Regions from separate parts of the Streptomyces sp. NPDC002817 genome, predicted to be linked through region 1. Evidence: riboswitches for the same ligand, from Rfam matches in the RefSeq annotation. Region 1 holds a riboswitch; the other holds the start of a gene.
The links. Region 1 has a riboswitch for glycine ahead of gcvT (glycine cleavage system aminomethyltransferase GcvT). Riboswitches for the same ligand answer to the same signal wherever they lie in the genome.
Positions count from the first base shown of each region.

Region 2: another riboswitch for glycine. It lies ahead of gcvP (aminomethyl-transferring glycine dehydrogenase); the one in region 1 lies ahead of gcvT (glycine cleavage system aminomethyltransferase GcvT).

Region 1 is NZ_JBSFUY010000026.1:44,955-48,849, reverse strand. It holds gene ACWD3I_RS35440 (enhanced serine sensitivity protein SseB) at 1-445, opposite strand, end outside; gene ACWD3I_RS35435 (AAA family ATPase) at 526-1,188, opposite strand; glycine riboswitch at 1,410-1,519, shown strand; glycine riboswitch at 1,520-1,625, shown strand; gene gcvT (glycine cleavage system aminomethyltransferase GcvT) at 1,664-2,779, shown strand; gene gcvH (glycine cleavage system protein GcvH) at 2,898-3,275, shown strand; gene glyA (serine hydroxymethyltransferase) at 3,292-3,895, shown strand, end outside.
Region 2 is NZ_JBSFUY010000006.1:8,973-12,867, forward strand. It holds gene ACWD3I_RS13470 (DNA polymerase IV) at 1-1,266, shown strand, start outside; gene ACWD3I_RS13475 (PRC-barrel domain-containing protein) at 1,348-1,725, opposite strand; glycine riboswitch at 1,846-1,942, shown strand; gene gcvP (aminomethyl-transferring glycine dehydrogenase) at 2,117-3,895, shown strand, end outside.

The sequences.
Region 1 (3,895 bases):
GGCCGCCGGTGCCGCCGGGGCCGTCCAGCGGGGTGCGGCCGATGCGGCAGAGCTCGGCGACGGCGGGCGGCGGGAGCGGGACGCCGACCACACCGTCCGGGTTCACGGCGATCCCGATGTGCGGGGGCAGACCGCGCGCGAACTCCACCGCGGGCGCGATCGTGTACGCCATGTGCCCGCCCGCGACCTGCCGGAACTGCTCCTCGGAGCTGAAGACCGGGACGTACGCCTGGCCCTCGATCTCCATGCTGGGCAGGTCGAGAGGGCCGCTGCGCGGGCCGCCGCCGTTCGGCAGCGGGATCCAGACGAAGCTCCGGCCCAGGACCTCGATGATCCGGCCGCCGGCCGCGGGCATCCCGAGGGAGGCCGAGAGCACCTCCTCCAGCTCGTTGCCGGGCCATCCGCCGCCGTGCGGATGGGGGTGCGCCTGTGCCGGGAATGCCATCTGTCCGTCCGCCTGCCGAGTGCTGCCGCTTGTGGCTTGTCTGTGGCTGAAAAGGCTAGCGGGTACGGCGGCGGCTGAGGTCAGCCCGTGAAACCGACCCGGCGCAGGGTGTCCGCCGCGTCCCGGTCGAGCAGCACCGCCGAGCCGACGCCCTGCGGCAGATCGCCCTTGGCCACGGAACGGATCAGCCGGGCGGCCGCCGTGCGGTGCCGCAGGAAGGCGTACTTCGAGACGCCGCGGCCGCGCTCGCGCTGGCCGGCCAGCGCGGTGTCCGGGGCGACGTCGAGCAGCAGCAGATGCAGGGTGCCGCCACGGCGGCGGGCCTCGCGGGCCAGCCAGCCGCGCACCCAGGACTGGGTGCCGCAGTCATGCACGACGACGCCCTTGCCGGAGCGCAGGGCACGGAACAGACCGAAGTAGTGGGCGACGCGGACGAGGGGGCGGTAGATCGCGTACGGCAGGAAGCGCGGCGCCCGGTCGTCCCAGCGGTCGCGGGTGTCCTGGGAGTCGATCCGTACGCCCTTGACCGCCCGGCGCATCAGGGTGGACTTGCCGCTGCCGGGCAGGCCGGTGATCACGACCAGGTCGTCCGGGGCGAAGAGCAGGGCGTGCGGGCTGTGGCCGGCGCGGTCGCGCAGGTCCCGGACGACCGGTTGCGCCGCGCACGTCTCGCGGGCCGGAGCGGCCGGCTGTGCGGGCAGCGCGACGGCCGAGGTCGTGGCGTACGCAGTGGTCCTGTTCACCGTGATCGTCCTCCCCTGGGGCGGGTCACGAGTTCCCCTCCCCGTCGAGTGTAAAGAGAAGGTAATCCGCGGCGCCTCCTGTTTCCGTCCGTTTCTCGCAACAGGCCTGCTACAGCGTGCGGCGAGTGACGGTGGAGGCTGCGCGACCCCTGTGGGAGCCACCCCTGCCCCGCCGGACGGATGCGTGCAATGATGTCCGCGCCAACTGCATACCGGCCGTTTGAATCCGCGCGGGAGAGTTCCGGGCCGTACGTTCTCGTACGAGTGCCCGGGCGCCGAAGGAGCAAGTCCCTCCCTTGAATCTCTCAGGCCCCGTTACCGCGCGGGCGAGGCACATCTGAAAAGCGAGCCGCCCACCGGCGGCTCCACCCAAGGTGCAAGTCATGTCCCCTGCGGTCATGGCGAACCTCTCAGGTTCCGATGACAGATGGGGAGGAACGACCTCGCCCGTCATGCCTTGGGAGACAACCGTCCGATGAGCAATGAACCCCGCCTTACCGCGCTCGATGCCCTGCATCGCTCGCTCGGCGCGACGATGACCGACTTCGCCGGCTGGGACATGCCCCTGCGCTACGGCTCCGAGCGCGACGAGCACAACGCCGTGCGCACGAAGGCCGGACTCTTCGACCTCTCGCACATGGGCGAGATCACGGTGAGCGGACCGCAGGCGGCCGCTCTCCTGAACCACGCCCTGGTCGGCAACATCGCCTCCGTCGGCGTGGGCCGCGCCCGCTACACCATGATCTGCCGCGAGGACGGCGGCATCCTCGACGACCTGATCGTCTACCGGCTCCAAGAGACCGAGTACATGGTCGTCGCGAACGCCTCCAACGCCCAGGTCGTCCTGGACGCGCTCGTGGAGCGTGCGGCCGGCTTCGACGCCGAGGTGCGGGACGACCGGGACGCGTACGCGCTGCTCGCCGTCCAGGGCCCGGAGTCGCCGGGCATCCTCGCCTCGCTCACCGACGCCGACCTCGACGGACTGAAGTACTACGCCGGGCTGCCCGGCACGGTCGCCGGCGTCCCCGCACTGATCGCACGCACCGGCTACACGGGCGAGGACGGCTTCGAGCTGTTCGTGAAGCCCGAGCACGCGGTCGAGCTGTGGCAGGCCCTGACCAAGGCGGGCGAGGGCGCCGGTCTGGTCCCCTGCGGTCTGTCCTGCCGGGACACGCTGCGCCTGGAGGCGGGCATGCCGCTGTACGGGCATGAGCTGTCGACCGAGCTGACCCCCTTCGACGCGGGCCTCGGGCGCGTGGTGAAGTTCGAGAAGGAGGGCGACTTCGTCGGGCGCGAGGCGCTCACCGAGGCCGCCGCCCGGGCTCAGGACAGCCCTCCGCGCGTCCTCGTCGGCCTGATCGCCGAGGGCCGCCGTGTCCCCCGCGCCGGGTACGCCGTGGTCGCCGACGGCCAGGTGATCGGCGAGGTCACCTCCGGCGCCCCCTCGCCCACGCTGGGCAAGCCGATCGCGATGGCCTACGTCGACGCCGCGCACGCCGCGCCGGGCACCACCGGAATCGGTGTGGACATCCGGGGCAGCCACGAGCCCTACGAGGTCGTGGCTCTGCCGTTCTACAAGCGCCAGAAGTAGACACTGGACGCGAGGTCGCGCGCCCGCGCGTGACCCTGCGCACATTTCCGCTGCTCACGCACGTTCCCAGCAGTCCCCCATCCACCAGCACTCCCCCGCGTACAGGAGAATTCAGGCCATGAGCAACCCCCAGCAGCTGCGCTACAGCAAGGAGCACGAGTGGCTGTCGGGCGCCGAGGACGGCGTCTCGACGGTAGGCATCACGGAGCACGCGGCCAACGCACTCGGCGATGTCGTCTTCGTGCAGCTCCCGGAGGTCGGTGACACGGTGACCGCGGGCGAGACCTGTGGCGAGCTGGAGTCGACCAAGTCGGTCTCCGACCTGTACTCCCCGGTCTCCGGTGAGGTCACCGGGGTCAACGAGGACGTCGTCAACGACCCGTCGCTGGTGAACTCCGCCCCCTTCGAGGGCGGCTGGCTGTTCAAGGTACGCATCGCGGACGAGCCGGCCGACCTGCTCTCCGCCGACGAGTACACCGCCTTTTCCGCCGGCTGAGAGGTCGTAGCACCACATGTCCGAGAAGTCGCTTCTTAACCAGACCCTGCACGAGCTGGACCCGGACGTCGCCGCCGCGGTCGACGCCGAGCTGAACCGCCAGCAGTCCACGCTCGAGATGATCGCCTCCGAGAACTTCGCGCCCGTCGCGGTCATGGAGGCCCAGGGCTCGGTCCTCACCAACAAGTACGCCGAGGGCTACCCGGGCCGCCGCTACTACGGCGGCTGCGAGCACGTCGACGTCGCCGAGCAGATCGCCATCGACCGGATCAAGGAGCTGTTCGGCGCCGAGTACGCCAACGTCCAGCCCCACTCCGGCGCCTCCGCCAACCAGGCCGCGCTCTTCGCGCTGGCCCAGCCCGGCGACACCATCCTCGGTCTGGACCTGGCCCACGGCGGCCACCTGACCCACGGGATGCGGCTGAACTTCTCCGGCAAGCAGTTCAACGTGGTCGCGTACCACGTGGACGAGGCCGGTCTGGTCGACATGGCCGAGGTCGAGCGGCTCGCCAAGGAGCACCGCCCGAAGGTGATCATCGCGGGCTGGTCGGCGTACCCGCGCCAGCTGGACTTCGCGGAGTTCCGCCGGATCGCCGACGAGGTCGAGGCGTATCTGTGGG
Region 2 (3,895 bases), on a different contig from region 1:
GTGGTGGCCACGGCGTCGTACGAGGCCCGGGTGTTCGGTGTGCACTCCGCGATGCCCATGGCCCAGGCACGGCGGCTCGTGCCGAACGCCGCGTACCTTGTGCCGCGCTTCGGGTTCTACCGGTCGATCAGTGAGCAGGTGATGGGGCTGCTGCGGGCGCTGTCGCCGCTTGTGGAGCCGCTCAGCCTCGACGAGGCGTTCGTGGATCTGGAGGCCGGGGGAGCGGCCTGGGACGAGGAGTCGGCGCGGCTGGCCGGGGTGAAGCTGCGCGCCGACATACGGGCCGGCACGGGGCTCACGGGGTCGGTGGGGCTCGCGGCGTCCAAGATGCTCGCGAAGATCGCCTCCGAGCAGGCCAAGCCGGACGGGCTGGTGCTGATCGAGCCGGGGACCGAGCGGGCGCTGCTGGGGCCCAAGTCGGTGCGGATCCTGCCAGGGGTGGGGCCGGCGACGGGTGACCATCTGCGGCGGGCCGGGATCCACACGGTCGAGGAGATCGCGGAGGCGGGGGAGGACGAGCTCGTACGGCTGCTGGGGAAGGCCCATGGGCACGGGCTGTACGCGATGGCGATGGCGTACGACGAGCGGCCCGTGGTGGCCGAGCGGGAGACCAAGTCCGTGTCGGTCGAGGACACGTATGACGTGGACATCCATGACCGGATGCGGGTCGGGCTGGAGGTGCAGCGGCTGGCGGATCGGTGTGTGCGGAGGTTGCGGGGGGCCGGGCTGTCGGGGCGGACCATTGTGCTGAAGGTGCGGCGGTACGACTTCTCCACGTTGACCCGGTCCGAGACGTTGCGGGGGCCGACCGATGACGTGGCGGTGGTGCGGGAGGCCGCGGCGCGGTTGTTGGACTCCGTGGACACGACGGGTGGGGTGCGGCTGCTGGGGGTCGGGGTGAGCGGGCTTGCCGACTACACGCAGGAGGATCTGTTCGCTCAGGCTGCGGGGGAGCGTGCCGAGCTTGCGGAGGAGGAGCAGCGGGTCGAGGTGGCTGAGGAGTCGCCGGTGGTTCCCGTCGAGCGGCGGTGGGTCTCGGGGCACGATGTGCGGCATGACGAGTTCGGGCATGGGTGGGTGCAGGGGAGTGGGCTGGGGAGGGTGACCGTGAGGTTCGAGACGCCGGATTCCGCGCCGGGGCGGGTGCGGACGTTTTCGGTGGAGGATCCTGCGTTGGCGGTGGCTGAGCCGTTGCCGTTGGTGCCGGTGGTGTGTGGGGTGTCCGGTCTTCGGCCGGATTCGGATTCCCGTCCGCACCACCCGTGACGGTTTCGTTGTCGGGCGCGGGTGGCCCCTGTGGGGGCTGAGCACCGTCGTCGGCGGCCGCAGGTCTGTGTGTCTGCTCCGTCAGGCTTCCGCGTCCTCCGTGCCTGCCAGCTTGCCGAAGTCGTGGTCCGGGAAGGGGGGCGGTGGGGCCACGTCCAGGCCGTAGTGGTGGTAGAGCTGGAGTTCCTGGTCGGGGGACAAGTGGCGGCCTACGCCGAAGTCCGGGGCGTCCTTGATCAGGGCTCGTTCGAAGGGGACTCGGAGGGCGCCCTCGAGGAGTTCGCTGGGTTCCAGGGGGACGAATGCGTCCCTGCTGAAGAGGCCGGTGCGTATGGCCGCCCATTCCGGTACGCCGGTCGCGTCGTCGAGGTAGACCTCGTCGATCGTGCCGATCTTGGTGCCGTTGCGGTCGAAGGCCTTGCGGCCGATCAGGTTCCGAGGATCGATATCGGTCTGCACGGGCCCTCCACTAGGTCGCGACTCGCAACTCATCCGTAAGCACTACGAAAGAGCACATTGGGGGAGGCGGCCACTCGAGGGATCCGCGTCTGCCTCGCTGCTAGGCTGACAAGCGGCTGCTGACCCTGTGCGGGAGAGTCCTCCGGACACTGTTCGGAGGCGCCGAAGGAGCAAATCCTCCCCGGAATCTCTCAGGCACACGTACCGCATGGACGAGGCCACTCTGGAAAGCAGGGCGGGAGTACGGCTTCCGCTCTCACCGACGGTGAAAGCCGGGAGCCCTCGGGCGCCCCGGTGAAGCTCTCAGGTTGAGATGACAGAGGGGGAGGCCGTCCGGGTACCCGTGCCGTGGTGCCCCTCGCAGGTCGTGTCAGACCAGGAGGCCTCCGTAATGACCGCCCACCGCACTCCGCTCACAGAGCTCGAGCAGGGGATCCCCTTCGAGCAGCGCCACATCGGGCCCGACCAGGAGGCGCGGGCCAAGATGCTCGCGCAGGTCGGCTATGGCTCGCTGGACGAGCTCACCGCCGCCGCGGTGCCGGATGTGATCAAGAACGCCGATGACCTCGACCTGCCCGGTGCTCGCACCGAGGCAGAGGTGCTTGCCGAGCTTCGCTCGCTCGCCGATCGGAACCAGGTTCTCGGCTCCATGATCGGACTCGGGTACTACGGGACCTTCACGCCGCCCGTCATCCTGCGCAACGTCATGGAGAACCCTGCCTGGTACACCGCCTACACGCCGTACCAGCCCGAGATCTCCCAGGGACGGCTCGAGGCTCTGCTCAACTTCCAGACCATGGTCGCCGAACTGACCGGACTCCCCACCTCCGGTGCCTCGCTGCTCGACGAGGGCACGGCGGCCGCCGAGGCCATGTCGCTGTCCCGGCGCATGGGCAAGAACAAGAAGGGGCTGTTCCTGGTCGACGCGGACGCGCTTCCGCAGACCATCGCCGTGATCGAGACCCGTGCCGAGCCGGCCGGCGTGGAGGTCGTGGTCGCCGACCTCGGCGACGGCATTCCGGCCGACGTCGCCGGTCGTGAGATCAACGGCGTGCTCGTCCAGTACCCCGGCGCCTCCGGTGTCGTGCGGGACATAAAGCCGCTGATCGAGCAGGCGCACGAGCTCGGAGCGCTGGTCACCGTCGCCGCGGATCTGCTCGCGCTGACGCTGCTGAAGTCGCCCGGTGAGCTCGGGGCCGACATCGCGGTCGGAACCACACAGCGCTTCGGTGTGCCGATGGGCTTCGGCGGGCCGCACGCCGGCTACATGGCGGTGCGCGAGAAGTTCGCGCGCAGCCTGCCCGGGCGGCTCGTGGGTGTGTCCGTGGACGCCGACGGGCACAAGGCGTACCGGCTGGCCCTGCAGACCCGTGAGCAGCACATCCGCCGGGAGAAGGCGACCAGCAACATCTGTACCGCGCAGGTGCTGCTCGCCGTGATGGCCGGGATGTACGCCGTCTACCACGGGCCCGAGGGGCTGAAGGGCATCGCGCGGCGGACCCACCGCTACGCCGGCATCCTCGCCGCGGGGCTCACCGCCGGTGGTGTCGAGGTCGTGCACGGCGCCTACTTCGACACGGTGACCGCCCGGGTGCCGGGCAGGGCCGCCGAGGTCGTCGCCGCCGCGCGCAAGAACGGCGTCAACCTGCATCTCGTGGACGCCGACCGGGTCTCCGCCTCCTGCGACGAGACGACCACGCGGGCCCAGCTGAGCGCCGTATGGTCGGCGTTCGGGGTCGAGGGTGACGTCGAGGCGCTCGACGCCGCCACCGAGGACGCCGTGCCGGCCGGGCTGCTGCGGAGCGACGAGTTCCTCGCGCACCCGGTCTTCCACCAGTACCGCTCCGAGACGGCGATGCTGCGCTACCTGCGCAGGCTCGCCGACCGGGACTACGCGCTCGACCGCGGCATGATCCCGCTGGGCTCCTGCACCATGAAGCTCAACGCGACCACCGAGATGGAGCCGGTCACCTGGCCCGAGTTCGGGCAGCTGCACCCCTTCGCGCCCGCCGAGCAGGCGCAGGGCTATCTCACGCTCATCCGTGAGCTGGAGGAGCGGCTCGCCGAGGTCACCGGATACGACAAGGTGTCGCTGCAGCCCAACGCCGGGTCGCAGGGCGAGCTGGCCGGGCTGCTCGCCGTACGCGGGTACCACCGGGCCAATGGGGAC